2 regions of the Kitasatospora sp. NPDC087315 genome follow, and region 2 is predicted to be linked to the other one. Evidence: riboswitches for the same ligand, from Rfam matches in the RefSeq annotation. Region 2 holds a riboswitch; the other holds the start of a gene.

Region 1 (9,757 bases), on a different contig from region 2:
GAACCGATGAGGGTGTTGCGGATCATCTTGCGGCGGCCGAAGCCGGACTCGGCGGCACCGGTCTTGAACTGGTCGATGACGTCCGCGCGGACCTCGTCGTCAGCCTCGATCGGGTGACGCTCGGCCGGCACCTCGTGGTCGGACATCAGGGTGCGGGCCCAGTGGACCGCGCCCGCGCCGATGCAGAACAGCGCCACACCCAGGGTCAGGCCCAGCGCGAAGTTCAGCGCGCTGATGTGACCCAGCGGGAAGACGTAGACGATTTTGTCCGGGTCGATGGCCACGTAGGAGGCGATGAAGCCCACGGTGGCGAGCATCGAGACCACGAACATCAGCGAGACCTGGCGCTCGGCCCGCTTGGCGGCCCGCTCGTCGATGTCGGTCCGGCGGGGTTCGTGGGCCGGCAGGCCCGGGTCGGCGAACGGGTCGCCGTGGGCGGCCACCTCGTGGTGCCCGGCGGAGCCGTGCGGCTCCGGCAGCTTCTCTTCTGACATGTCGTGGCTCATGACTTCTTGGCCTTGGTGGTGTGGGCGGCGACCCAGATCGCGACCGCGATGAGCGCGCCGAGACCGAAGATCCAGCCGAACAGGCCCTCGGTCACCGGACCGAGGCTGCCGAGCGTGAGACCGCCGGGGTTGGGCTCATCGTTGGTGGCGTGGCGAACGAAGGCCACGATCTGCTTCTTCTGCTCCTCGGGCATGGTGGTGTCCGGGAACGACGGCATGTTCTGCGGGCCGGTCTGCATGGCCTCGTAGATGTGCTTGGCGTCCACGCCCTCCAGCGACGGGGCGTACTTGCCCTGGGTCAGGGCACCGCCCTGACCGGCGAAGTTGTGGCACTGGGCGCAGTTGGTGCGGAACAGCTCGCCACCCTTGGACACGTCGTCCGGGTTGGTCGAGGTGTACTGCTCCGGGTCCGGCCGCACCGGGCCGGGGCCGAGCGAGGCCACGAAGGCGGCCAGCTGGTCGATCTCCGACTGCGAGTAGATGTTCTTCTTGCGCGGCACCTGGGCGCCGGGCTGCTGGGCCGGCATGCGGCCGGTGCCGACCTGGAAGTCGACCGCGGCGGAGCCGACGCCGACCAGGCTGGGACCGTCGCTGCTGCCCTGACCGTTCAGGCCGTGGCAGGAGGAGCAGCCCACGGCGAAGAGCTTCTTGCCCTCATCGATCGCGAGCGACTGCGCGGCGACGTCGGCCTGCGCCTTGTCGGCGGGCGCGAACGCGGCGTACAGCCCCCCGGTTGCCGCCAGGGCGAGAAGTAGGACGACCAGCGCCGCCAATGGGTGGCGCCGTCGTGCGGAGAGCTTTTTCACGGAATAACCCCGGTGTCAGGATCTGGTCGACTGGTGGGTGCACCCGGCGGCCGGTCTGGCCGGCACGAGGCTGCCTGTTCTAGGGCTGCGCGCGCGGTCGGTCGGTGGGAGCGTCGGCACCGGCAAAGAGGCCCGTCGCCGGTGAGGGCGGGGACCGGAGCCGGTGGCCAGTGACCTGATCAGCTGGTTACTTGATCAGGTAGATGGTCGCGAACAGGCCGATCCACACGACATCGACGAAGTGCCAGTAGTACGACACCACGATGGCTGCGGTGGCCTGCTCGTGCGTGAAGCGCTTGGCTGCGTACGTCCGTCCCAGGACCAGCAGGAAGGCGATCAGACCACCCGTCACGTGCAGACCGTGGAAGCCGGTGGTCAGGTAGAACACCGTGCCGTACGGGTCCGAGGACAGCGAGAGGCCGTCCTTCTTGACCAGCTCGGTGTACTCGAAGATCTGGCCGCCGATGAAGATCGCGCCCATCACGAAGGTGATGACGAACCACGAGCGGAGCTTCTTCACGTCCCCGCGCTCGGCGGCGAACACGCCGAGCTGGCAGGTCAGCGAGGAGAGCACCAGGATCGTGGTGTTGACCGAGGAGAAGGGCACGTTGAGGGCGTGCGCCTTCTCGCTCCAGAACTCGGCTCCCTTGACGGAGCGGAGCGTGAAGTACATCGCGAAGAGGGCCGCGAAGAACATCAACTCGGAACTGAGCCAGACGATCGTTCCGACGCTGACCATGTTCGGCCGGTTGACCGATCCGTGCGCGTGCCCGGTTTCTACTGCTGTTGCTGTCGCCACGACGGACATTATGTCGGTCCCTTATTCCGTCTTCACGCCGGGGGGTGTCCCTCGGAGTGTCCGGTGCGTGCGGTATGCCCCCCCGGGGGCCGACGGGGCGTCCGGATGGCGGCTGAGCAGCGGCGTGTCCCTTTTCTGACGGTTCTTCGAAGGCCCCTTCGACCCTGTTGCCCTGCGTGTCGCTGCATGGTTCGGGGGTGGGTGGGGAGTAAAGGAGGGGCCGCCGTGTCGACCGTACGGGTGACTGCGAGGTCTGGGGTGACGGGCCGTCCTCCGACTGGGTGAGTCGTGGGCGCGGCGGCTTGAGAAGGGATCGCGCGGCAGGGACCGGCGGCAGGTGATCGGGAGTAGCATCCGGATCAGGCGAACGTGGTCCGGATCACACTTGAGGGAGCAGGGCCCATGGCGTACAAGACCGACGAGACGCTCACCGTTCTCGTCTACAGCCACGACCGCAACACCCGCGAGCAGGTGCTGACGGCGCTCGGCCGTCGGCCCGCCGAGGATCTGCAGGAGCTGTCCTACCTGGAGTGCGCGACGACCCCTGCCGTGCTCAAGGCGCTGGAGAAGGGCGGGGTGGACCTCTGCGTCCTGGACGGCGAGGCGGTGCCGGCCGGCGGGCTCGGCCTCGGGCGGCAGCTGAAGGACGAGATCTACGGCTGCCCGCCGGTGCTGGTGCTGATCGGACGGCCGCAGGACTCCTGGCTCGCCGCCTGGAGCCGGGCGGACGCGGCGATCTCCCGCCCGGTGGACCCGGTGGCGCTGGCGGAGTCCGCCGCCACCCTGCTCCGCGCCCGGCTGGAGAAGCGGGCGCCGGTCGCCCGCTGAGCGGTGCCGTCTCACTCCTAGAGAAGGCGGGTGCCGGGGCGGACCGGGGGACCTCGCCGCTCGATAGGCTGATTCCATTCCTACGGATGTCCCCGACCCCGGGGAACCGACAAGAGCTGGAGTCAGCCATGGTGAACGTGCACCCTGCGAACGGCGGCAACGACCCCGCGCAGGTGGTCCGCACCTGGCCGGACATCCTGTCGGCGCTGCTGAGGGGCGAGCACCTGAGCCGGTCGGCCACCGCCTGGGCGATGGACCGGATCATGAGCGGCGAGGCCTCCCCGGTCCAGGTGGCCGGCTTCATGGTGGCGCTGCGGGCCAAGGGCGAGACGGTCGACGAGATCTCCGGCCTGGTGGACTCGATGTACGCGCACGCCGAGCCGCTGGACATCCCCGGCCCGGCCGTCGACATCGTCGGCACCGGCGGCGACCGCGCCAAGACCGTCAACATCTCCACCATGTCGGCGATCGTCGCGGCCGCGGCCGGCGCCAAGGTGGTGAAGCACGGCAACCGGGCCTCCTCCTCGGCCAGCGGCTCCTCCGACGTGCTGGAGAAGCTCGGCATCGGCCTCGACCTCTCCGCGCGCCGGGTCGCCGAGGTGGCGGAGGAGGTCGGGCTCACCTTCTGTTTCGCCGCCAAGTTCCACCCGGCGATGCGGCACGCCGCCCCGGCGCGGCGCGACCTCGGGGTGCCGACGGCGTTCAACATCCTCGGCCCGCTGACCAACCCGGCCAGGGTGACCTCGCACGCGATCGGCTGCTTCGACACCCGGCTGGCCGGGCTGATCGCCGGGGTGCTGGCGCAGCGCGGCTCGAACGCCCTGGTCTTCCGGGGCGACGACGGTCTGGACGAGCTGACCATCTCCACCACCTCGCAGGTCTGGATCGTGCGCGACGGTGTCGTCACCGAGGAGTCCTTCGACCCGCGCCAGGTCGGCATCGAACTGGTCGGCATCGAGGCGCTGCGCGGGGCGGACGCGGCGTACAACGCGGAGGTCGCCCGTCGGCTGCTGGCGGGGGAGCGCGGGCCGGTGCGGGACGCCGTCCTGCTCAACACGGCGGCCGCGCTGGTGGCGCTGGAGCTGACCGGTGCCCCGCTCGCCGAGCAGCTGGCGGCCGGGATCGAACGGGCCGCCGAGGCCATCGACTCGGGCGCGGCGCAGGACGTCCTGAAGCGCTGGTCGGAGGCCACCGCCCGGGCGTGAGAAGGCAGTTGGGGCCGGTGGCGGCGGGTCGCCACCGGCCCTTCGGCGTCTTCGCGGGGTGTCCGGATGGTGAAACCGTGTTTGACCGCCCGGCGGGCGCCACCTAGAGTCTTCGCCAGGTCATGAGTGACAGCGCAAAGCCCCAGCTGGCTGTCCGGCAACCCTCCGTCCGTGGCGGGGTGCCCTGGGTGAGGACCGGGTCACGCGGCAAACCGTCCGGGTGGCAAGCGCGGACACCCGGACGACACGCACTCCCGGGGTCCTGGACCCAGAAGGAGTGCATTCCCATGTCCCTCTCCACCGAAATCTGCGCCCCGCTCGCCGTCCTCGGTCAGGACGTTCAGGTCCCGCTGGTCAGTGGCGAGAAGGTCACCTACGCGGCGCTCGACTACGCGGCCAGCTCCCCGGCGCTCCAGCGGGTCTGGGACGACGTCGCCGCCTACGCCCCCTACTACGGCAGCGTCCACCGCGGCGCCGGCTACCTCTCCCAGCTCTCCACCGACCTGTTCGAGCAGAGCCGCCGCACCGTCGGCGAGTTCCTCGACCTGCGCGAGGGTGACCAGGTGGTCTTCACCCGGGCCACCACCGACTCGCTCAACCTGCTCGCCGGGGCCGTCCCGGCCAGCACCCGGGTGTTCGCCTTCGAGACCGAGCACCACGCCTCGCTGCTGCCCTGGCGCCACGCCGGCCTGGCGGTCAGCTACCTGCGCGCCCCGCGCTCGCACGCCGAGGCGGTCGCCGCCCTGGACGCCGCGCTGGCCGAGGCGCCCGAGGGCCCCAAGCTGCTCTGTGTCACCGGCGCCTCCAACGTCACCGGTGAGCTGTGGCCGGTCGCCGAGCTCACCGCGACCGCCCACCGGCACGGCGCCCGGGTGGTGCTGGACGCCGCCCAGCTCGCCCCGCACCACCGGGTCTCGGTGCGCGAGCTGGGCGTGGACTGGATCGCCTTCTCCGGCCACAAGCTGTACGCGCCGTTCGGCGCCGGGGTGCTGGCCGGCCGTGCCGACTGGCTGGACGCGGCCGAGCCGTACCTGGCCGGCGGCGGCGCCACCCGGACCGTGGCCCGGGAGACCGACGGCTCGGTGGCCGTCCAGTGGCACACCGGCCCGGCCCGCCACGAGGCCGGTTCGCCGAACGTGATCGGTGTCTACTCCATCGCCTCGGCCTGCCGGGCGCTGACCGAGGCCGGTTTCGACGCGCTGGAGGCCCGGGAGCAGCAGCTGATCGCCCGGCTGAAGGCGGGCCTGGCGGACGTCCCGCAGGTGAAGGTGCTGAACCTGTTCGGCGCCGACTCGGCCCGGGTGGGCGTGCTCTCCTTCGTGGTCCAGGGCTGGAACAGCTCGCACTTCTCGGCCGCGCTCTCCGCCGAGTACGGCATCGGCGTGCGGGACGGCCTGTTCTGCGCGCACCCGCTGGTCCGCACCCTGCTCGGCGACGAGGACGTCGCGCCGTCCGAGTGCGGTGCGCCCGAGCCGTCGCTGCCGGGCGAGCGAAGCCTCAACGCGATCCGGGTCAGCTTCGGCGCCGGCACCCCGGACGAGCACATCGACCGCTTTCTGACCGCCGTCCGCGAGCTGGTCACGGACGGGGCGGCCTGGAACTACCGCAACGAGGGCGGCCGCTGCGTCGCGGACACGCGCCGCGCGGGCTGATCGTCCCGCTATTCGTCCAGGCCGAGGGCGAAGGCGGCTTCCAGGTCGTGCTGGGAGTAGGTGCGGAAGGCGATCTGGGTCTCGGTGTGGGCCACCCCCGGGACCTTGTTCAGCCGGCCGGGGATGACCTCGGCCAGGTCGTCGTGCCGCCGCACCCGCACCATCGCCACCAGGTCGTAGCCGCCGGTGACCGAGTAGACCTCGCTGACGCCTTCGATGGCCGCGATCGCCTCGGCGATCTCCGGGATGCGGTCGACGCTGGTCTTGATCAGGACGATGGCGGTGATCACTGTTCGGGCTCCTTTGTGGGGTGCCGCCAGGGTATCGGGCGTCAGACGGGCCGTCGCGGGGGGCGGCCGGCCGGTGTGCAGGCGTACAGGAAGCCGGCCGAGAACCCGATGACATGGACCAGGTAGGCGACGCCGGGGCCGGCCGAGTGGACCGACCACCACTGCAGGGCGAACCAGAGCCCGAGCACCAGCCAGGCCGGGAACCGCAGCGGCAGGAAGAGCAGCAGCGGGACGAGCGTGGTCACCCGGGCCCGCGGGTGGAGCCGCAGATAGCAGCCCAGCGCCGCCGAGATCGCCCCCGAGGCGCCGATCAGCACCGTGGTCGAGCCGGGCGAGTGCGCCTGGGCCAGTGCGAAGCCGTAGGTGGCCAGGCTGCCGGCCGCCAGATAGAAGACGGCGAAGCGGGCCCGGCCCATCCGCTTCTCCACGGTGGGGCCGAAGACGTAGAGGAAGAGCAGGTTGCCCAGCAGGTGAAGCCAGCCGGCGTGCAGGAAGAGCGCGCTGAGCACGGACAGGGCCGGGTGCTTGCCCGGGGTCGGGGCGGCCGGGCAGCCGGGCGCCGGGTCGGGGGCCTCGGCCAGCTGTCCGGCGGTCAGCGGGCGGCCGGCCAGCAGCTCGGCCGGTACCGCGCCCCAGCGCTGCTCGTACCGCTGCTCCGCGCAGACCCTGGCCTGGCCGCGGCCGTAGAGCGGGTTGAGCCCGGCGGCCGGGCCGAGCAGGAAGACCACCGTGTTGAGCGCGATCAGGGCGTAGGTGACGGCCGGGGCGGGCGCGGCCGGGGGCCCGCCGCGTGCGCCGGTGTGGTCGAGGACCGTGATCGCCATGCGGCCAAGCATCCCTCCGCCCGGCGCGGGCGACACCGCGCTGTACGGCAGGTGGGCTACCGTCCCGATCGCCGCGACCGGTGGTCGGGACGGTTGCCTCAGGCAATAGGCTTGGGGCGGGCATTCCCGCCTCCCGCCGCCGACGCCGGGGCTCCGGGGGGAGCGCCTGAGCCCACCCAGGGACCACCCGAGAGGACCCCCGATGACCGTCCCCGCCCTGACCGCTGAGACGCGCTGGCGCTGCACCCTGTGCGGCAACCTGACCCGCTTCGACGTGACCCGCTCCGCCCGGGTGACCGAGTACCTGCACTTCGACCTGGCCGGCGAGTCCAAGGTGGAGGAGACCGAGGTGCTCAGCGAGACCATCGAGTCGGTGCGCTGCCGCTGGTGCAACGCGGTGGACCAGGTCGAACTGGTGGCCCGTCCCGGGGCCGAGGCCGGAGAGGCCGCCGCTGAGCAGGGCTGACGCCCGGTCCGTGGGGTGGACGGTGCGCGGCCGTTCACCGCACGGGGACAATACAGACAGAACGCACGGAGCGTGACGACGAGGGCGACGGCCGCGGGCCGTACCCCGCTGGACGAGGATCGGAGCCGAGGACGTGGTGGACGCAGCGAAGGAGCCCGCCGGGCCGCAGGGGCGGCAGCCCGCTGTGGACGGGCAGGCGCCGGACGCGGCCGAGGCCGCCCCGTCCGGTACCGGGGCCCCCGCCGAGGAGTCGGGCGGTGACGAGCCGGCGGCAGACCGGGCCGTCGAGACGCTCGACCGGCCGCTGCCCGAGGGTGTGCGCCGCCGGGTGGTGGGCCTCGCCGCCGACGCGCTCGGGGGGCTGCCGCCCGCCGAACTGCCGCAGAGCCTGCGGCAGTACGCCAAGTTCACGCCGGCCCGGCGGGCCAAGTACGCGGCCACCGCGCTGGCCGCCGCACTGGAGTCGGAGCCGGCCTTCCGGCTCCGGATAGCGGAGCGGCTGCGGCTGGGCCAGCCGGACCTGGTGAAGGCGCTGGAGGCGGGCCACGTGCCCGGCGCCGCCGACCCGATGGACGTGGCGGCCGCCGCCTATCTGGTGCGGTCGGCGGGCTGGAGCCGGCTGGTCGCCGAGGCGGGGGAGCAGGCCGAGCGGGCCGGCGCCGAGGGCGCCGCCGCCGAGGCGGCCCGGCTGGCGGAGAAGCTGCAGGCGGAGCTGGCGGAGGTACGGGCCTCCGCCCGGGCGGACCTGGACCGGCAGCGGGCCGAGTCGGAGGACGTCCGCAAGGAGGCCGAGTCGCTGCGCAAGAAGGTGCGGTCGCTGGAGAGCGACACCCGCCGGGCGCAGGCGGAGACCCGCCGGGTCACCGCCGAGCTGGAGGCGCTGAGGACGCAGGCGGCCGCCGAGCGCGGCGCGGGTGAGAGCGAGGCCCGGCGGCTGCGGCACCGGATCTCCGAACTGGAGACCGCCGCCGAGCAGGGCCGCCGTTCGGCCCGCGAGGGGCGCAGCGTCGAGGACATGCGGCTGCGGCTGCTGCTGGACACCGTGCTGCAGTCGGCGCAGGGCCTGCAGCGGGAGCTGGCGCTGCCGGTCTCCCAGATCCGCCCGGCGGACCTGGTGGAGGCGGTGGTGCCGGGCTCGGCCTCGCCGCACGACGTGGCCCGGCGCGGGCTGGCGGAGGACGATCCGGCGCTGCTGGACCAGCTGCTGGCGATCCCGCAGGTGCATCTGGTGGTGGACGGCTACAACGTGACCAAGACCGGTTATCCGGCGCTGCCGCTGGAGCAGCAGCGGATCCGGTTGCTGGGCGGGCTGGCGATGCTGGCCCAGCGCACCCAGGCGGAGGTCACCTGTGTGTTCGACGGGCAGGACCTGGACGTGCCGGTGATCATGGCGCCGCCGCGCGGGGTGCGGGTGCGCTTCAGCCGGACCGGGGAGACGGCGGACGAGCTGATCCGCCGTCTGGTGCGGGCCGAGCCGCAGGGCCGTCCGGTGGTGGTGGTCTCCACCGACCGGGAGGTCGCGGAGGGCGTGCGCAAGGCGGGCGCGCGCCCCGTCGCCTCCGTCCTGCTGCTGAACCGGCTGGCCCGGCCCTGATGCCGGAGGGACCGGAGTGACCGCTGGTCAGCGCCCGGTTTGCGGCAGTGTGTGGATCCCGTGAAGTCAGGCCGCCGGTGGAGGTTCACGCCATCGGGGGAGTGGCGGAAAGCGTGGATCTTCACTAGGGTCTGGCGTCAAACCTATTTTCCGGATCCTCACTCAAACGGGTGAGTCCGTTGGAAGAAGGAACCGATCACTTTGGCCTCCCACCGCCGTCCCAAGCAGCCGAGCCGCGCGCGGGTCTCCGTGCTCACCGCTGCCGCTGCGACCGCGGTCGCCCTCTCCGCCCAGGTCGGCGCCCACGCCGCGCCCTCCCCCAAGAAGGAGGACGTGAAGGCGCAGATCGACCAGCTGAACGAGGAGCAGGAGCAGGCGGCCGAGAAGTACAACGGCGCCAAGGAGCGGGCCGACCAGCTGCGCAAGCAGGCGGACCAGCTCCAGGACCAGGTGGCCCGCGGCCAGGACCAGATGACGCAGCTTCAGGCCGGGCTGGCCGAGGTGGCGGGCGAGCAGTACCGCACCGGCGGCATCGACCCGTCCGTGCAGCTGATGCTCTCCTCCGACCCGTCGGGTTACCTGGACAAGGCCTCCAGCGTCCAGCAGGCCAGCTCCAGCCAGTCCGAGGCGCTCAAGGGCCTGCAGGACCAGCAGCGCCGCCTGGACCAGCAGAAGGCCGAGGCGGCCGCCGTCCTCGCCTCCCTGGACAGCACCACCAAGGATCTGAACCAGGCCAAGGCGGACGTCAACCAGAAGCTCAAGGAGGCCCAGACGCTGCTGAACTCGC
Region 2 (19,984 bases):
GGGCTGCTGGTGTGCAGCGGGACGACCGTCCGCGAGCTCGCCGACCGGGCCGACCTGGTGGTCCCGGGCCCGGCCGGCGTGGTGGAGCTGCTGGCGGCGCTGGGGGAGGAGCTCAGCCGAGCGCGTTGAGCTGGTCGAGGAACCACTGCTGGGGCGGCAGGGCGGTCGCGGCGGCGGCGAGGCGCTTGGTGCGGTCGGCGCGTTCGTCGGCGGGCATGGTGAGCCCGGCGTGCAGGGCGTCGGCGGTGGCGATGATGTCGTACGGGTTGACGGTGATCGCGTCGTCGGCGAGTTCGGCGTACGCGCCGGCCTCGCGGGAGAGGACCAGGGCGCAGCCGTGGTCGGAGACCACCGGGACCTCCTTGGCGACCAGGTTCATGCCGTCCCGGATCGGGTTGACGAGGGCCACGTCGGCCAGCCGGTAGGCGGCCAGGGAGCGCGGGAAGTCGTCGTCGACGTGCAGGATCAGCGGCTGCCAGGTGGGGGTGGCGAACTCGTCGTTGATCTCCTGGGCCAGCCGCTGGACCTCGGCGGTGTAGGCCCGGTATTCGGCGAGGTCGGTGCGCGAGGGGTAGGCGAAGGCGACGTGCACGACCCGGTCGTGCCACTCGGGGCGGGTGCGCAGCAGGTGCCGGTAGGCGAGCAGGCCGCGGACGATGTTCTTGCTCAGTTCGGTGCGGTCCACCCGGACGACGGTGCGCCGGCCGCCGACGGCCTCACGGAGGGCGGCGAGGCGCTCGTCGACGTCCGGGCGGTGGGCGCGGTCGCGCAGGAAGTCGGCGTCGGCGCCGAGGCCGTGGACGCCGAGGAACGTGGTGCGGCCGTCGTGGGTGACCGTGAGGGCGGTCCGGTCGACGGTGGCGCCGAGCAGCGCCTCGCAGCAGTCGGCGAAGGCCAGGGCCCAGCGGCGGGTGAGGAAGCCGGCCCGGTCGGCGCCGAGGATCCCGGTGAGGACGGCGGTCGCGACATCGTCGGGCAGCAGCCGGAAGTACTCGGGCGGGGCCCACGGGGTGTGCGAGAAGTGGCCGATCCGCAGGTCGGGTCGGGCCGCGCGGAGCAGGGCGGGGACGAGGGACAGGTGGTAGTCCTGCACCAGGACCGCGGCGCCGGGGGCCGCCTCGGCGGCGAGGGCGTCGGCGAAGGCGGCGTTGTAGGCCAGGTAGGCCTGCCACTCGGTGCGGAAGCCGGCGTCGAAGGCGGGGGCGGTGGGGGTGGCGTACAGCAGGTGGTGGACGAACCAGAGGGTGGAGTTGGCGACCCCGTTGTAGGCCCGGGCGAAGGTCTCCGGATCTATGTCCAGCATCCGGACGGCCTGTCCGCCGACGTCGTGGCCGGCCAGGTCGAGGCGGCCGTGCGGGGCCTCCGCGGCGGCCCGGCGGTCGGCGTCGCCGAGGGCGGCGCAGACCCAGACGGCGCTGGGGTCGGCGATGGCGGAGAGCCCGGAGACCAGGCCGCCGCCGCCCCGGCGGAGGGTCAGCGTGTCGTCGTCCGCGGTGCTGAACGACACCGGTCCCCGGTTGGAGGCCACCAGTACGGGGGCGGTGCCGGTCGGACTCGAACGTTCGGTCGTGAGATCGCCCATGGTTGGTACGTTGCCGGGGGCCAGGGTCGGCAAACCCCGGTCAGTGCGGCAGGTGGCGGCTCACGTACTCGGGGACGGTGTGCATCGGGGGCCGTTCCAGGCCGGTGACCGGGTGGGTGTGGGCGGTGAAGGCACGGGTTTCCGGGTCGCGGGTGAACTGGGTGAGCAGCGGGTGCACCAGGTCGGCGGAGGCCTTGAGGCGGTGGGTGCGGTCGAGGCGTTCCAGGGCCGTGCGGTAGATGGTGGCGGCCATCCGGCCGAGCGCCTGGCCGTCCTGGTGGCGGTGGTGGCGCACGCCCACGTCCACCTGGGCCAGGGCGTCCAGACCGGCGGTCTCCAGGGCGTCGACCAGCAGGCCGAGCTCGACGCCGTAGCCGGTCGGGAACGGCAGCCGTTCGAGGAGCGAGCGGCGGGCCGCGTACTCGCCGCCGAGGGGCTGGACGAAGCCGGCCAGCTCCGGCCAGTGCAGGTTGAGCAGCGGGCGGGCGACCAGCTCGGTGACCCGGCCGCCGCCGGAGGGGACGACCGCGCCGCCCGCGTCGGACGGGCCGCTCGACGGCACTTCGAGCGGCCGGTCGTACATGGCCTTGACCAGCTGGATGTCGGGTTCGGTGAGCAGCGGGCCGATGATGCCGGAGACGAAGGCCGGGTCGAACTCGCGCAGGTCGGCGTCGACGAAGCAGACGATCTCGCCGCTGGTGACCAGCAGGGAGCGCCAGAGCACCTCGCCCTTGCCGGGGGCGGCGGGCAGCCGGGGCAGGATGTCGTCACGGTGCACCACCCGGGCGCCGGCCCCGGCGGCGACCGCGGCGGTGGCGTCGGTGGAGCCGGAGTCGACCACGACGAGTTCGTCGACCAGCGGGAGGCGCTCCATCAGCTCGCGGCGGACGGTGCGGACGATGTCGCCGACGGTGGCCTCCTCGTCCAGCGCGGGCAGGACCACGCTGACGGTGCCCGCCCGGCCCGCCGCCCGTTTGGCGTCCAGCAGCGTGCCGACCGGGCGGTCGGCCGCGCTCCAGGAGCGGCGGCGCAGCCAGGACGCCGCCTGCGGAAGGAGCGCGGGGGTCGGTTCGGCGGGCACGGGTCTCTCCTCGGCGGGTTCGGGTGGGACGGGGCATCTCGCGTGGCGGACGGTCCCGTTCGGGGTTGACGCCTTCGGATACAGTCTTCGTACAGCGATCGGACCTTCGCACGCCGGGGTCACCGCTGAGCAGGACCACAACTTCACAGAGCTCATCCAGAGGGACTGAGGGAACGGCCCGTTGACGTCCCGGCAACCTTCTCGCGCGGCTGTCGTACAGGCCCGGCGGGACAGGTGCCAATTCCGGCCTGTGGCGCGACCGCGTCACGGGGAAGATGAGGAGAGAGGCCTCCGCCATCATGGCTATCGACACCGCCGCACCCGCATCCCTCACCGTTGACCTCGGCCCCGCCGCCGCGCTGTCCTGTCGGGAGTGCGGCACCCGCTTTCCGCTCGGTCCGAGCTTCGCCTGCCTGGAGTGCTTCGGGCCGCTGGAGATCGCGTACGACTTCGGCGGCGAGGCCGCCGAGGACCTGCGCAAGCGGATCGAGGCCGGCCCGGCGTCGATCTGGCGCTACGCCCCGCTGCTGCCCGTTCCGGCCGATGTCGCCGGGAAGCCCAACCTGAACCCGGGCTGGACCCCGCTGGTGAAGGCCGACAACCTGGGCCGTGAGCTGGGCTTCACCGCTCAGCTGCACATCAAGGACGACTCGGGCAACCCCACCCACTCGTTCAAGGACCGCGTGGTGGCCTGCGCCATCGAGGCGGCCCGCGCGTTCGGCTTCACCACGCTGTCCTGCTCGTCCACCGGCAACCTGGCCGGTGCGGTCGGTGCGGCGGCGGCCCGGGCCGGATTCAAGTCCTGCGTGTTCATCCCGCACGACCTGGAGCAGGGCAAGGTCGTGATGGCCGGGGTCTACGGCGGCGAGCTGGTCGGCATCGAGGGCAACTACGACGACGTCAACCGCTTCTGTTCGGAGCTGATCGGCGACCCGGCCGGCGAGGGCTGGGGCTTCGTGAACGTCAACCTCCGCCCGTACTACGGTGAGGGCTCCAAGACGCTGGCGTACGAGATCTGCGAGCAGCTCGGCTGGCGGCTGCCGGAGCAGATCGTCATCCCGATCGCCTCGGGCTCCCAGCTCACCAAGATCGACAAGGGGCTGCAGGAGCTGATCAGGCTCGGTCTGGTCGAGGACCGGCCGTACCGGATCTTCGGGGCGCAGGCGGCCGGCTGCTCGCCGGTGTCGGCCGCGTTCAAGGCCGGCCGGGACGTGATCCGCCCGGTCAAGCCGGACACCATCGCCAAGTCGCTGGCGATCGGCAACCCGGCCGACGGCCCGTACGTGCTGGACATCGCCCGCCGCACCGGCGGCGCGGTCGAGGACGTCACCGACGCCGAGGTGGTGGCCGCGATCAAGCTGCTGGCCCGCACCGAGGGCATCTTCGCCGAGACCGCGGGCGGGGTGACCGTCGGCGTGCTGAAGAAGCTCGTCGAGACCGGGCAGCTGGACCCGGCCAAGGAGACCGTCGCGATCAACACCGGCGACGGCCTGAAGACCCTGGACGCCGTCTCCGACTCCGGCATGACCACCGTCATCCGCCCGACGCTGGAGTCCTTCCGCGACGCCGGCCTCGCCTCCGCCTGACCACCACCCCGCTAGGAGAGCCCCCGCCATGAGCGCCAACGTCCGCATTCCCACCATCCTGCGCACCTACACCGGCGGCTCCGCCGAGGTCGCCGCCGAGGGTGCCACCCTGGGCGATGTCATCGCCGACCTCGACAAGAACCACCCGGGCATCGCCGCCCGCGTCCTGGACGACGCCGGCAAGCTGCGCCGCTTCGTGAACGTCTACGTCAACGACGACGACGTGCGGTTCGCGGAGGGGCTGGCGACCGAGATCAAGGACGGCGCGAGCGTGTCGATCATCCCGGCGGTGGCCGGCGGCTGCTGAGCCCGTCCGCCGCTCTTCCCGGCCGGCCGTTCCCGCGTACGGAATTCCGAATTCCGTACGCGGGGGCGGCCGGCCGCATTTCGGCGGGAATATTTCCGGGTCCAGTCGGAGTAGAGTGTCGCTCGGCTGGGAACAGGGCTCCCCTTCCCCTTTCACCGGCGCCCGAATCCGGCTGAACCCGTATCGCCGGTGACCGTCCGGCCGCTGAGACCGGCGCCGCGCGCACGGCCGTGAAACATGTCAGGCAGATGTCAGAATTCTCAAGGGGATTTGAGTAATTCGTCCGCTATGTCCGGCGTGAAATGCCGATTTCCTCCTGATTTCACCTGAGGTGTCCCCTGGCGGGCCCGGGGAATTCCCTGCGGCTGACCCTGTTGCAGAGGGCGTCGATCCGGATACATTCAGCCGCGATCGACGCGATCGCCCGCCCATCGGATGCCGTCCGGTGGCTCGGCGGGGGACCGCGGCGTGCACGGCTGCGTCCAGGGGGGGTTCCCCGGGCCGGCCTCGAAACCAGACCCGGGCCCGCGACCTGCGGGCGCGTGAAGGGCCAGCACAGCACTAGGGGAGTTCGGAATGGCTCAGGGCACCGTCAAGTGGTTCAACGCGGAGAAGGGCTACGGCTTCATCGCGGTCGACGGTGGTGCGGACGTCTTCGTCCACTACAGCGCGATCCAGATGGACGGCTACCGCACCCTTGAGGAGGGCCAGCGGGTCGAGTTCGAGATCTCTCAGGGGCAGAAGGGCCCGCAGGCGGACATGGTCCGCGCCGCGGTCTGACCTTTCCGACCCCAGGAGTTCGGCTCGGCCCATCGGCTGGTGCGCCTCTTGCTTCGCGACGGGCCCGTACGACACACGTCGTACGGGCCCGTCGCCACGTGCGGCGGCGGGCGCCGCCGCACGTGGCGCCCGGGGCCCGCCGCACGTCCGCCCGCGGGTGGCCGGTGCGGCTCGCGGGTTGCCGATTGGGCTTGCACTCGCCCTGCCAGAGTGCTAATCATTGGCGTTAGCACTCACAGCGTGAGAGTGACAGCGGACCGGGTCGGTGAGGCCCCCGGGAGCGGTAGGGGAAAGGACCCCCGCACACCAGGGCCGTCCGTCGCGGGCACCCCTTGGTCCGAGCAGTCGACCGTGTCCCGGAGGACCACTTCAGATGGCCAAGATCATCGCCTTTGATGAGGAAGCTCGCCGCGGCCTTGAGCGTGGCATGAACCAGCTCGCCGACGCAGTGAAGGTCACGCTCGGCCCCAAGGGTCGCAACGTCGTTCTGGAGAAGAAGTGGGGCGCCCCCACGATCACCAACGACGGTGTCTCCATCGCCAAGGAGATCGAGCTCGAGGACCCGTACGAGAAGATCGGCGCGGAGCTCGTCAAGGAGGTCGCCAAGAAGACCGACGACGTCGCGGGTGACGGCACCACCACCGCCACCGTGCTGGCCCAGGCGCTCGTCCGCGAGGGTCTGCGCAACGTCGCCGCCGGCGCCAACCCGATGGCCCTGAAGCGCGGTATCGAGAAGGCCGTCGCCGCCGTCTCGGACCAGCTGCTGGCCCAGGCCAAGGACGTGGAGACCAAGGAGCAGATCGCCTCCACCGCCTCCATCTCGGCCGCCGACACCCAGATCGGCGAGCTCATCGCCGAGGCCATGGACAAGGTCGGCAAGGAAGGCGTCATCACCGTCGAGGAGAGCAACACCTTCGGTCTGGAGCTTGAGCTCACCGAGGGCATGCGCTTCGACAAGGGCTACATCTCCGCCTACTTCGCCACCGACCTGGAGCGTATGGAGGCGAGCTTCGAGGACCCGTACATCCTCATCGCCAACTCCAAGATCGGCTCGGTCAAGGACCTGCTCCCGCTGCTGGAGAAGGTCATGCAGAGCGGCAAGCCGCTGGTCATCATCGCCGAGGACGTCGAGGGCGAGGCCCTGTCGACCCTGGTCGTGAACAAGATCCGCGGCACCTTCAAGTCCGTCGCCGTCAAGGCCCCGGGCTTCGGCGACCGCCGCAAGGCCATGCTCGGCGACATCGCCATCCTCACCGGTGGCACCGTGATCTCCGAGGAGGTCGGCCTCAAGCTCGAGAACGCCGGCATCGACCTGCTGGGCACCGCCCGCAAGGTGGTCATCACCAAGGACGAGACCACCATCGTCGACGGTGGCGGTGACAGCGAGCAGGTCGCCGGCCGCGTGAACCAGATCCGCGCCGAGATCGAGAACAGCGACTCGGACTACGACCGCGAGAAGCTCCAGGAGCGCCTCGCCAAGCTGGCCGGCGGCGTGGCCGTCATCAAGGCCGGCGCGGCCACGGAGGTGGAGCTCAAGGAGCGCAAGCACCGCATCGAGGACGCCGTCCGCAACGCCAAGGCCGCCGTCGAGGAGGGCATCGTCGCCGGTGGTGGCGTCGCCCTGCTGCAGGCCTCGGTCGCGTTCGACAAGCTGGAGCTCGAGGGCGACGAGGCCACCGGTGCCAACATCGTCAAGGTCGCGCTGGAGGCCCCGATCAAGCAGATCGCGACCAACGCCGGCCTGGAGGGTGGCGTCGTGGTGGAGAAGGTGCGCAACCTTCCCGCCGGTCACGGCCTGAACGCCGCCACCAACGAGTACGTCGACCTGGTCGCCGCGGGCATCATCGACCCGGCCAAGGTCACCCGCTCCGCGCTGCAGAACGCCGCCTCCATCGCGGCGCTCTTCCTCACCACCGAGGCCGTCATCGCCGACAAGCCGGAGAAGGCCGCCGCGGCCGCCGGCGGCGGCATGCCGGGCGGTGACATGGACTTCTGATCCGACTCGATCGGATCGGGCAGTTCCTCGCTCGCATGGGCGGTTCCCTCCGGGGAGCCGCCCATGCGGCGTTCTGCGGGAGAATGGACGGATGGCTTCCACCGGTGACACCGCTGACATCGAGACCGCCCTGCACAACGCGCGGGCGCTGATCCTCGCCGACCTCTCCGCCCGGGACGTGGCGGACGCCGCCGTGGTGTCGCTGGTGGAGAACGCCGTGACACACCGGCGCTGGTGGCTGGAGCAGTGGCCGGACGGCGCCGAGTACGTGCTCGGGCTGGTCGCCCAGGACGTCCAGGACGCGCTGCTGGAGGAGTACGGGCGGTGGCCGCTGTGCACCGCGTGCGCGGCGGACGGGGACCCGCACGCGCTCGGCGTGGAGCCGGAGCTCGGGCCCGAGCCGCACTGGGTGTGCGGCAAGGAGGGGGCGGTGGTGTCGCCCGTCGGCCGGCTGTCGTAGACCGCGCCCGGCCGGGACCGCTTTCGGCCGCCGTCGCGCTCCGGGGCGCGACGGCGGCCCTTGTGCCGCCCGGGGCGTTCGCGGTCCGCGGCGTCCTACTCGGAGCCCTCCAGGAGGCCGAGTTCGGCGGCCAGGTTGGCTCGGGCGGGGGCGTCGAAGCGTTCGCGGGCGGCTGGGGTGCGGTAGAGCGCGGGGAGCGCGAGGAGCCGGCGCAGGACCGCCGCGCGCCCGGCCCGGAAGTCCGGCTCGGGGACGAAGGCGTACTCCGCGCGTACGGCGGCCGCGTACGCCGCGTACGCCTCGGGGGTGCCGCCGAGGACGGCGAGGTCCGCGTCACAGAGCACCTCGCCGTCCCGGTCGCCGGGGGCGGGGCGGTGGGTGGTGGTCAGCCGGACCAGCCGCGCGACCTCGGCCACCCGGGCGGCCGGCAGAGCGGCTTCGGTGAGCGCCCGGACGGTGAGGGCCGCGCTGCGCTCCTCGTTCTCGGAGCGGTCGGGGCGGTAGACGGCGTCGTGGAACCAGGCGGCCAGCCGGACGGTGTCCGGTGCGTCGGCGTGTCCGGCGAGCGTGTCGACGTGGCCCAGCACCGCCCGCAGGTGATCGGTGGCGTGGTAGCGGCGCTGCGGCTCGGCCCAGCGGCGCAGCAGCTCGCGCCCGTACGGTTCGGGGTCGGTGCCGGTGCCGCAGCGGTGCAGCAGGGCGGTCCAGTCGGCGAGCAGATCGGCGGCGGCGGGCGGGCCGGCGGCGGCGGACGTGTTCGGCATGGGGTTCATTGTGCTGGCCCGGGCGGACGGTGTGGCCGGGGCGTCGGGATCGGTCGGGTCGTCCTGATCAGTCTGGGCGTCCGGGTCGGGCGGGTCGGCCGGTGGGAGTTCCACTGGACCTATATGTAGGTTAGCGATATATGTAGTCCTATGACAGAACGTGCGATGCAGGAGCCCACGCTGCTTCTGCTCACGGCATTGGCCGACGCCCCACGGCACGGCTACGCGCTCATCCAGGAGGTCGCCGCGATCTCCGGCGGCCGGGTCACGATGCGGACGGGCACGCTCTACGGCGCCCTCGACCGGTTGCTGCAGCAGGGGCTGATCGAGGTCGCGGCCGAGGAGGTGGTGGACGGCCGGGCCCGGCGCTCGTACGCGCTGACCGGGGCCGGCCGCGCCGCCCTGGCCGGTGAGGCCGAACGGCTGCGTGCCGTCGCCACCGAGGCCGAGCGGCGCCTCGCCGTTGTCCGACCGAGGGTCAGGGGGACCTTCACATGACCACACCCACCGTCATGACCACACAGACGGTCGTCCTGCGGGTCGCGCTCCAGCTCTACCCGGCCTGCTACCGCCGCGAGCGCGGCGACGAACTGGCCGCGGTCTTCGCCGACACCACGGCCGAGGCGGGCAGGCAGGCGCTGGCCCGGGAGGCGCTCGACCTCGCCGCGTACGGCCTGCGGGTGCGGACCAGGCTGACCTCCAGCTCCCTCGGCGGGCGGCTGCTCGGGGCGGCCGCGCCACTGATCGCGGCCGCGGTCGCGGGGGCGAGTCTGTCGCCGTGGTTCAGCGATGTGGACGCCGTCGCCTGGAACTTCGCCGGGGAGACGAGCCTGGGCCGGGCGATCATGATCGCGCAGCCGGTGGTGGCGCTCCTGCTGGCCCTCGCCGCGATGGTGGGGAGCTGGACGGTGGCGCGGATCTTCGCGGTGGGGGTGGTGGTCACCGGGCTGCTCGGCATGAGGGACGCGTTCGCGCCGGAGGCCATGGGCTGGTGGTGGACCCTCTACACGAGCACCTCGGTCGTGCCGTTCGTGCTCTCCGGGCTGCTGGTCATCGCCGCGCCACGGGACCTGCTGAGCCGCCCGACGGGGTGGCCGCGCGCGCTGATGGCGGCGTCGGCGGTCCTGGGCGGACTCATGGTCGCGGCCCAGGGGAACTACGACACCCGCTACCTGATGAACGCCCCGTGGTCGACCGTTCTGGTGGTCGTTCCGCTGTTCCTGGTGCTCACCGTGGTGCGCGGCTGGCTGCTGCCCGCCGCGGCGGGGCTCGCGATGCTGCCGCTGAGTGCGGCCTTCAGCGTGTTCAGCCTCTGGGAGGAGGCCGGCGGTATCTGGCGGCTGCTCCCGGTCGGTACGGCGGCGGTGGCGCTGATGCTGGCGGCGGTTCTGGTCAAGCGGCGGCGCGGCGGCGTTCCCCCGGGTACGGAGGGATGGCGCACCGCGATCTGATCGGACCGGGCCGGGCCGCCGCCGGGCGGCCCGGTCGGCCGGGTGACGACCGGAGGCGGGCCGCGACCGGAGGGCAGGTCCCGGCCAAACGGCCGCACGGGGCTCGCCGGGGGGCCGCGGGATGTGGCAGTCTACCGATATGTCTAGACCAATTCTCGAAGTCATCGCGCTGACGCCCCAGGACGCCCAGGCCGCCGAGTCGGGCGGCGCCGACCGGCTCGAACTGGTCACCGACATGGCCGCCGACGGGCTCACCCCGTCGGTCGAGGACTTCGCCAAGATCCGCGCGGCGGTGGACATCCCGCTGCGCGTGATGCTGCGGATCCGGGACGGCTTCGCGCCGGGCGACCTGGACGAGCTGCGCGCCCGCGCGGCCGCGCTCCGGGCCGAGGGCGCCGACGAGTTCGTCCTCGGCTTCCTGGACGCCGACGGCGCCGTCGACCTGGCCGCCACCGAGGCCGTCGCCGAGGCCGTGGCGGGCTGCCGCTGGACGTTCCACCGGGCGATCGACCACAGCGCCGACCGCGCCGCCGTGCGCGCCGCCGTCGGCGCGCTGCCCGGGCTGGACACCTTCCTGACGTCCGGTGCGGTCGGCGGCGTGGACGCGGGCCGGGAGGTGCTGCTGGCGGAGCTGGCCGCGGCCGGGAAGCCCGGTTACGGCCAGCGGATCCTGATCGGCGGCGGGCTGCGGGCCGAGCACCTGCCGAGCCTGCGGGCGGCCGGCTTCGACGCCTTCCACGTCGGTGGCGCGGTGCGCGTCGACGGGTGGCAGTCGCCGGTGGACGCGGGCAGGGTCGCCGAGTGGCGGGCGCTGATCGACGGCTGAGGGGTGGGTGACGAGTGACAACTGACAGATAACAGACTCTGTTATCTGTCAGTTGTCACTCGTCGTTCGTTGTCCGTCGCCCCGCTGTCGTCAGCGCAGCTGTTCGGGCAGCGGTTCGGCGTGCAGCACCGTGAGCCCCGAGACGGCGCGGGTGAGCGCCACGTACAGGCGCCGCAGGCCGGTCCGCCGGTCGGGCTCGCCGGCGATCACGGCGGCCGGCTCGTCGAGCACCACGTAGTCGTACTCCAGGCCCTTGGCCAGCGAGGCCGGGACGAGGGTCAGCCGGGCCTCCGCGCTGGTCTCGGCGCCGGGGGAGAGGTGCGGCAGACCTGCGGCGGCCAGCGCCTCGGCGAGCAGTGGGACGCGCTCGTCGGCGGCGATCAGGCCGGTCGAGCCCTCGTGCTCCAGCGCCCGGTGACAGGCCGCGATCACCGCCTCCGCCAGCACGCCCCGCTCGACCTGACGGATCGTCAGCGATCCGGGCGCCTCGCGGACCGAACTGGCCGGAGCCAGGCCCGGGGCGATCGCGGGCAGCAGCCGGGAGGCGTACGCGATGACCTCCTCCGGCACCCGGAAGCCCTTGGTCAACTCCTCGATGTGGGCGGCGGGTTTGCCCAGGTGGTGCAGGGCGTCCGGCCAACTGGCCGTCGCCCAGGGGGTGGTGCCCTGGGCGAGGTCGCCGAGGACGGTCGCCGAGCCGGTGGTGCAGCGGCGGCCGACCGCGCGGTACTGCATCGGGGAGAGGTCCTGCGCCTCGTCCAGCACCACGTGGCCCAGCGAGGGGGTGCGCTGCACCAGGTCGGTGGCCTCGTCGACCAGGACGGCGTCGGCGGCCGTCCAGCGGGCGGTCTTCACCGAGCGGCCGGGCCTGGGCCAGAGCACCGTCCGCTGCTCCTCGGGGGTGAGGACGCCGTCCGCGCACTCGGCCAGGAACTCCGGTTCGGAGAGCAGCCGCAGGACCAGCTTGGCCGGTTCGACCAGCGGCCAGCACTGCTTGACCACCGCCTTGACCGCCGGGTTGCGGGCCACCGCGTCCTGCACCCGGTCGTCGGGGGCCTCGCCGCCCTGCTCCATCTTCAGCAGCACGGTGTGCGCGATCCGCTGCGGCAGCGCGTCCCTGGCGGCACCGTAGCGGATCGCGCGGCCCTTCAACTCCTCGATGATCTCGACCAGTTCGTAGGCCGGTACGCGCCAGCGCCGGGAGCCGCGGACCACCACGCAGGGCTCGGTGGGCAGCGTGATGCCCGAGCGCACGGCCCGGCGCAGCACCTCGGCCATCCGGGCGTCGCCCTTCAGCCGGGCCGCCTCCGCGGTGTCCTCGCCCCGGACCTCGACATGCGCGACCAGCTGCTGCACGGTGGCCTGCGCCACCTCCAGCTCGCCCAGGGCGGGCAGCACCTGCTCGATGTAGGAGAGGAAGGCGTTGTTCGGGCCGATGACCAGCGTGCCGGTCCGGGCGAGGCGCTCGCGGTGCGCGTACAGGAGATAGGCGACACGGTGCAGGCCGACGGCGGTCTTCCCGGTGCCGGGGGCGCCCTGGACGCAGACCGTGCCGCTGATGTCGGCACGGACGATCTCGTCCTGCTCGGGCTGGATGGTGGCGACGATGTCGCGCATCGGCCCGACGCGGGGCTTCTCGATCTCGGCGGCGAGCAGGGCGGAGGCGGTGTCCGACTCGGCGGGGTCGGTGAGGTGCTCGTCCTCGTAGGCGGTCAGCTCGCCGCCGGTGTAGCCGAAGCGGCGGCGCCGCTCGACGTCCATCGGCGCGGTCCGGCTGGCCCGGTAGAACGGCTGGGAGACCGGCGCGCGCCAGTCGATCACCATCGGGTCGCCGTCGGCGTCGTGGACGTGCCGCCGGCCGATGTAGAAGTTCTCCCCTCCACTGCCTTCGGACAGCTCCTCGCTGATCGCGTGCAGGTAGTCGAGGCGGCCGAAGAACAGCGGGGTGTGCGAGAGGTCGGCCAGGGCGGCGATCCGGGCCTCGATCTGCTTCTGGAGGACGATGGCGGTGACCCAGGTGCCGGTCACGTCGCGGATGTCCAGCGACTGGACGTCCTCGCGCATCGCTCGCAGCGCGGCCCTGGAGGCGGCCAGATGGTCGCGTTCGCGCTGGAGGGGGTCGGTGGTGGGGGTGGCGGGCACAGCGAACCTTCCCGGCTGCCCCGGAAGCGGGCGCAGCGGATCGTTGGAGCTCACAGTGGGTACAGCCGACCGGTTGCCGAACGGTCGGCGCCTCCCCCGGCTGCCTGCGGGACTCAGCAGGTACCACGGTTCGGGAGGGGGCAGACGAACGATCCTAGACCCGGTGGCCCCACGGTTCCACCCCCGGTTTCCCCGGACGGGGCCCTCAGGGCCTCCGTACATCGGGAGGACGACCTCCGTCCTGCCGGATACGGCCTTTGGGGTGATGTGTCCGGCGCGCCCGGGTTCTACCGTTGAAGACATGAGCACCGTACACATCACGGCGCCCCGGGCAGCGGCCACGACCCCCCGGGTGCCGACCCAGAAGTCCGTCGCCCGCCCCGCCGGAGCGACCGCCGCGACCGTCCCCGGCCGCCGCCGCAACCCGCTGGCCAGGGCCGTCCGCAACGTCGGCATCGCCCTGGACACCGCCGCGCGCGTGGTCTTCCTCGGGCGCGACGGCGTCGGGTACTGATCCTCGGCGGGTACGGACCGGCGGGTACGGACCCGCTAGAGCACGTCGTCCGCGTCGATGATGCGGTAGGCGTAGCCCTGTTCGGCCAGGAAGCGCTGGCGGTGGGCGGCGAAGTCCTGGTCGACGGTGTCGCGGGCCACCACGGAGTAGAAGTGGGCCGCGTGGCCGTCGGCCTTGGGGCGCAGGACGCGGCCGAGGCGCTGGGCCTCCTCCTGGCGGGAGCCGAAGGTGCCGGAGACCTGGATGGCGACGGTCGCCTCGGGCAGGTCGATGGAGAAGTTGGCGACCTTGGAGACCACCAGGACGCTGATCTCCTTGTTCCGGAAGGCCTCGAAGAGCTTTTCCCGCTGGGCGTTGCTGGTCTCGCCCTTGATCACCGGGGCGTCCAGGACCTCGCCGAGCTCGTCGAGCTGGTCGATGTACTGGCCGATGATCAGCGTCTGGTCCTTCTCGTGCTTCTTGACCAGGGCCTCCACCACCCGACGCTTGGTCGCCGTGGTGGCGCAGAAGCGGTAGCGCTCCTCGGGCTCGGCGGTGGCGTAGGCGAGCCGCTCGGTGTCGGTCAGGGTGACGCGGACCTCGCAGCAGTCGGCGGGCGCGATGTAGCCCTGCGCCTCGATCTCCTTCCAGGGCGCGTCGAAGCGCTTGGGGCCGATGAGCGAGAAGACGTCCCCCTCGCGGCCGTCCTCGCGGACCAGGGTGGCGGTCAGACCGAGGCGGCGACGGGCCTGGAGGTCGGCGGTGAACTTGAAGACGGGCGCGGGCAGCAGGTGCACCTCGTCGTAGACCACCAGGCCCCAGTTGCGGGCGTCGAAGAGCTCCAGGTGGGCGTAGACGCCCTTCCGCTTGGTGGTCATCACCTGGTACGTGGCGATGGTGACCGGGCGGATCTCCTTCTTCGTCCCGCTGTACTCGCCGATCTCGTCCTCGGTGAGCGAGGTGCGCTTGACCAGTTCGTGCTTCCACTGCCGGGCCGAGACGGTGTTGGTGACCAGGATCAGGGTGGTCGACTTGGCCTCGGCCATGGCCGCCGCGCCGACCAGCGTCTTGCCGGCGCCGCAGGGCAGGACGACGACGCCGGAGCCGCCGTGCCAGAAGCCCTCGACGGCCTGGGCCTGGTACGGGCGCAGCTGCCAGCCGTTCTGGTCGAGCTCGATGGGGTGCGCCTCGCCGTCCACGTACCCGGCGAAGTCCTCGGCGGGCCAGCCGAGTTTGAGTAGCACCTGCTTGATCTGGCCGCGCTCGGACGGGTGGACGACGACGGTGTCGGGGTCGATCCGGGCGCCGACCAGCGGGGCGATCTTCTTGGAGCGCAGCACCTCCTCCAGCACCGGCCGGTCGGTGCTGGTGAGCACCAGGCCGTGGGTCGGGTGCTTGGAGAGCCGGAGCCGTCCGTAGCGGGCCATGGTGTCGGCCACGTCCACGAGCAGCGCGTGCGGTACCGGGTAGCGCGAGTACGTCACCAGGGCGTCGACCACCTGCTCGGCGTCGTGCCCGGCCGCGCGGGCGTTCCAGAGCCCGAGCGGGGTGATCCGGTAGGTGTGCACGTGCTCGGGGGCGCGTTCGAGTTCGGCGAACGGCGCGATGGTGCGGCGGCAGTCGGCGGCCTTGGGGTGGTCGATCTCCAGGAGAAGAGTTTTGTCGCTCTGGACGATGAGCGGTCCGTCGTTCACGCGGGGAAGCCCTCCACTGGCTGACACTGACAGGCTGGACTGATGACCGGCCGACCGGCCGGGTCGACCGGTTGGTCTGACCGGCTGGTCCGACGCAGACCCTCCAGTGTCGCGCATTTCGTGGCGGACGCGGGCGGCCACCGTGGTTCGGCCGCCTTCGAGGGGCCGGAGCCGCTGTCCGCCGCCCGGGCGGTCGGTGGGCCGGGCGGTGACCGGGGGGCCGCTCCGTCGTTGAGCCGGGCATGAACAAGTCGAAGCGCGTCCTCACAGCCCTCGCCCTCGCCGGTACGGCCTTCGCCGCCACCGCCTCCTCCGCCGGTTCCGCCCACGCCCTCGCGGGCCTCGGCGAGACCGGCGGCCCGTTCGCGGCCGGCGGGTTCCTGCTCGCCGATCTGGTCAGCGGCGGCAGCCTGCCGGTCGGCCAGAGCGAGATCGGCACGCTGGCCGATCAGGCGATCAAGGAGAAGACGCAGCAGGGGCAGGCGCACTGACCCGCTGCGGTGAGCAGGGCCCGCCCCGGGGAGCGGGCTCCGTCCCGGCGGCCGGGCTCCGTTCCGGCGGTCAGGCGGAGTCCTCCAGTTCGGCCACGCCGGTGATCCGGTGGAGGGCGAAGGTGCGGAGTTCGTCGGCGTGGTGGTCGAAGGCGGTGACGTAGCCGCCTTCGACCTTCACCGGGTCGATGATGCGCTGGCTGGCGAGGCCCTCGGCGTTGAGGTAGCCGATCCACATCCGCTCGCCGAGCAGGACGGCGGTCTGCAGGGCGGCGAGGGTCTCGGCCGCGGCGGTGCGCGGCAGCTGCCGCGGGTCGGGGGTGGGCTCGCGGCGGATGGCGGTGGCGGCGCGGTCGCCGGCCCGGATGGCCTTGATGGCGGCCGCGAGGAGAGTGTCGTCGGGCGTGGGCGGGCCGTCGGGGACGGGGACGGGGGCCGCGCGCGGCGGGGTGCGGTGGCGGTCCGGGCGGGTGATCAGGACATCGCCCTCGGCCGACTCGGCGGCGGGCGCGTAGCCCATGGTGCGCAGGGCGGCGAGCAGGACGTCGGGGGCGGCCTGGGAGGCCAGGACGGTGGGGGCGAGCAGGCGCAGCCGCAGATCGACGGAGCGCCGGTCGGCCAGCACCTCGGCGAGCAGCGCCGGGTCGTCGCAGCGCAGGTACGAGGAAGCGGCGCCGACCCGCAGCACGCCGTGTCGGCGGGCGACGTCGTCGATCAGATAGGTGAGCGGCTGGGGTACGGGCGTGCGGGAGTGCTGCTCCAGGAAGACCTGCAGGTCGGCGGCGGTGCGGCCGGCGTCGAGCGCGCGGCGGACGGACTCCGGGGTGAACCGGTAGACGGTGGCGCCGCCCTTGGACTCGATGTCGGCGCAGAGCGCGAGGGCCTGGCCGAGCGGGGCGAGCAGCGGGCCGGGGGCGATCGCGGTGAGGTCCGGCTGGAGGATGACGTGGTCCAGCGGGCGCGGCAGCAGCGGGGCGAGCACCTCGGCCGGGTCGGCCTCGGCGGTCAGCAGGGCGCGGGCGGGGGCGGCGAGGGCGCCGCGGCCGGTGACACCGAGGAGTTCGGCCTCGGCGAGGGTCCAGGCGGTGAGGTCGTCGCGCAGATCGCGGCCCTCGCCGGTGGCCGGGCCGCCGCGCAGCGGGCGCTGCCAGCGCAGGGTGGGCAGCAGTTCGTCGGCGGTGGCAGGGGTGCCGGGCGGCAGTTCGGCGAGCAGGGCGAGAGTGGCCCGGCGGACGGACGGGGCCAGGGTGCGGTCGAGTTCGGGGCCGAGCGCGGCCCGCGGCTTGCCCTTGCCGTCCGGGCTGCCGGTGAGGGCGGCGACGCGGGTGGCGGTGAGCCAGCAGCCGGCCAGCCGGGCCCAGCGTCCGGCGGTGTCCTGCTGGAGCCAGGCGTCGTACCCGGGGGTGGGGGCCCAGCGTTCGTCGGCCTCACCGTCGGGGGCCAGCAGGCCCGCGGTGTAGGCGAGTTCGAGCCAGAAGGCGGCCTGGCGCTCGGTGGTTTCGAGGGCCTGGGCGGTGCGCTTGAGGTCGCGGACGCCGACGCCGCCGGCCCGCAGGGTGGCGGGCGGGGTGAGGCCCCAGAGGTCGAGCAGTTCCTCGACGATCCGGACGGCGGTGTGGGCCTGGCCGGCGGCGGCACTGTCCACAGCCTGTGGATCGCGCGGTGGAGCGTCGGGTACGGGCTCGGGCTGGACCGGTTCGGTCATGCGGTGGGTGCGGCCGCCGCGCAGGTGCAGAGCGAGTTCGCGGGGCAGCACGACGCTGCCGGGGCTGGTGGGCAGCAGCAGACCGCGGGCGAGCAGCCACTCGACCGGGCTCTGCGCGTCCTCGGCGGTGACCGGGCGGGTGGCGTCCGGGACGGTCCCGGTGGGCGGGCCCCAGACCAGGCGGTCCAGCAGGCGCAGGGCCGGTTCGGGGGCGCCGGCGAGCAGGGCGTCGCAGCGGGCGCGGTCGGTGAGCAGCGCGGTGAGCGCGGCGACGGCGGTGACCGGGTCGGGGGTCGCGGGCAGGCCGGCGGAGGCGAGCAGTTGCTGCAGCCGGGCCGGGGACATTCCGGGCGTGGCCTCGGCGAGGGTCGGGCCGAGGCCGGTGCGGCCGGGGTTGGCGGCGGTCGGGGTGAGGGCCTCGCGGACCGCGATGACCAGGCGCAGTCCGTTGTCGGGGCCCCAGAGCAGGGCGCGGTCGCGCAGTGTGGCGAGGGCCCGGGGGAGGGCGGCGGCGACGGCGGCGCGGTCGGCGGTGGTGAGCGGGGTGGCGCCGGGGTGCGGCTTCACCTTGGCGGGGCCGGCCAGCAGGGTCCGGACGGTGGCGAGCGACGCGCCGTCGGGGGCGGCGGCCAGGGCCTCGGCGACCTGGAGGGTGAACCGGTCGAGGCGTTCCAGGGCGCGCAGCGCGGAAGCACGGGAGGAGAGCCGGGCGGCGAGCTGGGTGAGGTCGCCGGGGACGGGATTGAGCAGGTCGGGGCGGGACCGGAGCAGGGCGGCGAGGTCGTCGTCGGGGCGGGTGCGGAGCTCCTCGGCGAGGGTGCGGGGGCCGGCGGCGGACTTCCCGGGGCGTTGGGGGCCCTGCGATGTGGTCATTCGACCTAGGTTAGTCGCGTCGGGTGGCGGTGCGGGATGAGTCGCGGGCGGCTGTCGATCATCCGGGCGGCCCGGGCTCGCGTGGGCGGGGGCCGGATGGGTAGCGTCACGATCGGCGGGGACGGGCTCGGGCAAGGCGGGGTGTTGGGTGATGTCGGACGGCGAGTGGTGGCGTAAGCGCGGGCCGTGGAGCGAGCCGCCGGGCGGCGGCGGGCCGGCGGACGGGGACAGTGTGTACGCGGCCGGGCCGCCCGGTGTGCCGGGGATGCCGTCCGTCCCGCCGGCCCCCGCGGCTCCGCCCAGGGTGTCGGAACCGTTCGGCGAGACGTCCGAGGGGCCGCTCGCGGGGTCGTCGGCCGGTGCGGACGCTCCGCCGGCGTCGCAGCTGTACTCGGCGGACCCGGGCGGCTGGGACCTCGTGATGCTCAACTTCTCGGACGCGCCGCAGGCGCCCCCCAAGCCGATCCCGGAACAGCGGACGCCCGCGGAGGACACGCCGGACCCGGCGCCGGCCGAGGAGACGGCAGCGGGGAAGGCGGCGGGGAAGGGCGGGCGCAGGAACAAGAGGAAGGCCAGGGCCAAGTCCGGGAGCGAGGGCGGCGGGGCCCCGGCGGGGGCGCCGCGGCAGAGCGTGCTGGCCGGCCGCCGCCCGTCGCCGTTGCTCCTGCTGTCCTCGGTGACGCTGGTCGGCGGTGCGGTCGTCGGGCTGGTCCCGGCGCTGCTGGTGGGCTGGGCGCTCGGCTACCTGTCCCGTCAACTGACCGACTTCACCCGTAAGTTCGCCATTCTCGGCATTCCGCTGATCACGATGAGCGCGACCACCGTCTGGTTCTGGGGCCGCGCCCAGGGCCGCTGGGGCGAGGCGCTTCAGCCGGGCGAGCAGGTCGGCCAGGTGACCTGGTCCGCGGCCCCCGGGGCGCTGCGGGTGGCGGCGGTGCTCTCGGCGCTGTTCCTGCTCGGGGTGGCCATGCGGCGGGCGGCCCGGACGGAGGGCTGAGGCCGGGGCCTCGCGTGCCGCGCCTCCCGGCTGTTCTCGCCGGTCCCCGTCCGCGCCGATCACGGGTGGAGCCGGACGGGCGGCACGCGGCCGGCCAGGCCTACGCCCCCAGAAAGCGCTGGAGCTGGGCGAGGACGAAGTTGGCGCCGGTGTAGCCGATGCCCTGGAACCAGAGCTGGTCGTCGACGGGGAAGGCCCGGTGGGCGTGGACGGCGCCGAGGGCCTGCCAGCCGGGGCTCGCCAGGGTGGCGGTGGTGCCGGCCCGGCCGGGGTTGCCGTAGGTGGCGTAGAGCAGCAGGTCGCCGTCGGCCCTGGCGATCTGGTCCAGGGGGATCTCGATGTCGGCCTGGTCGACGTTCTGGGCGTCCGGGCGGCCGAGTTGGACGTCGGTGAGCAGGGTGCCGGGGAAGCTCTGTTTGCCGTACAGCCGGATGCCGCCGCCCTCGACGAAGCGGACGAGGCTGATCTTCCGGCCGGACGCCTTGGCGCCGGCCAGCGCCTGGATCACCTGGGAGACGTGCCGCTGGTAGGCGCCGGCGAAGGCGGTGGCCGCGTTCTGACGGCTGAGCGCCTGGGCGTGCAACTGGACGTTGGCCTTCCACGGGGCGCCGGTGGTCTGGGTGAGGACGGTGGGGGCGATCTGCCGCAGCGTGTCGTAGCGGTCGCCGTCCCGGGCCTGGTTGGAGAGGATCAGGTCGGGACGCACGGCGCGGATCGCGTCGAGGTCCGGGGCGCCGGGAGCGCCGACCGGGGTGA

Evidence for each region. Region 2 has a riboswitch for S-adenosylmethionine ahead of thrC (threonine synthase). Riboswitches for the same ligand answer to the same signal wherever they lie in the genome.
Region 1: it holds a riboswitch for S-adenosylmethionine, as region 2 does, so the genes downstream of both, ACIO5D_RS14480 (aminotransferase class V-fold PLP-dependent enzyme) here and thrC (threonine synthase) in region 2, are expected to answer to the same signal.

Annotation. Positions count from the first base shown of each region.
Region 1 covers NZ_JBIUYD010000009.1:744-10,500, forward strand. Annotated here, with positions in the region: gene ACIO5D_RS14455 (Rieske 2Fe-2S domain-containing protein) at 1-494, opposite strand, end outside; gene ACIO5D_RS14460 (c-type cytochrome) at 503-1,312, opposite strand; gene ACIO5D_RS14465 (heme-copper oxidase subunit III) at 1,500-2,120, opposite strand; gene ACIO5D_RS14470 (hypothetical protein) at 2,514-2,939, shown strand; gene trpD (anthranilate phosphoribosyltransferase) at 3,068-4,144, shown strand; SAM riboswitch class IV at 4,263-4,380, shown strand; gene ACIO5D_RS14480 (aminotransferase class V-fold PLP-dependent enzyme) at 4,432-5,796, shown strand; gene ACIO5D_RS14485 (Lrp/AsnC ligand binding domain-containing protein) at 5,805-6,086, opposite strand; gene ACIO5D_RS14490 (rhomboid family intramembrane serine protease) at 6,128-6,910, opposite strand; gene ACIO5D_RS14495 (hypothetical protein) at 7,113-7,376, shown strand; gene ACIO5D_RS14500 (NYN domain-containing protein) at 7,561-8,970, shown strand; gene ACIO5D_RS14505 (NlpC/P60 family protein) at 9,172-9,757, shown strand, end outside.
Region 2 covers NZ_JBIUYD010000004.1:284,451-304,434, reverse strand. Annotated here, with positions in the region: gene otsB (trehalose-phosphatase) at 1-129, shown strand, start outside; gene ACIO5D_RS08365 (trehalose-6-phosphate synthase) at 113-1,582, opposite strand; gene ACIO5D_RS08360 (glucosyl-3-phosphoglycerate synthase) at 1,623-2,663, opposite strand; SAM riboswitch class I at 2,813-2,945, shown strand; gene thrC (threonine synthase) at 2,963-4,249, shown strand; gene ACIO5D_RS08350 (ubiquitin-like small modifier protein 1) at 4,278-4,556, shown strand; gene ACIO5D_RS08345 (cold-shock protein) at 5,133-5,336, shown strand; gene groL (chaperonin GroEL) at 5,710-7,332, shown strand; gene ACIO5D_RS08335 (hypothetical protein) at 7,424-7,792, shown strand; gene ACIO5D_RS08330 (hypothetical protein) at 7,888-8,556, opposite strand; gene ACIO5D_RS08325 (PadR family transcriptional regulator) at 8,707-9,054, shown strand; gene ACIO5D_RS08320 (hypothetical protein) at 9,069-10,007, shown strand; gene ACIO5D_RS08315 (copper homeostasis protein CutC) at 10,147-10,833, shown strand; gene ACIO5D_RS08310 (HelD family protein) at 10,924-12,975, opposite strand; gene ACIO5D_RS08305 (hypothetical protein) at 13,277-13,489, shown strand; gene ACIO5D_RS08300 (DNA repair helicase XPB) at 13,525-15,162, opposite strand; gene ACIO5D_RS08295 (hypothetical protein) at 15,405-15,653, shown strand; gene ACIO5D_RS08290 (helicase C-terminal domain-containing protein) at 15,724-18,231, opposite strand; gene ACIO5D_RS08285 (hypothetical protein) at 18,383-19,228, shown strand; gene ACIO5D_RS08280 (iron-siderophore ABC transporter substrate-binding protein) at 19,329-19,984, opposite strand, start outside.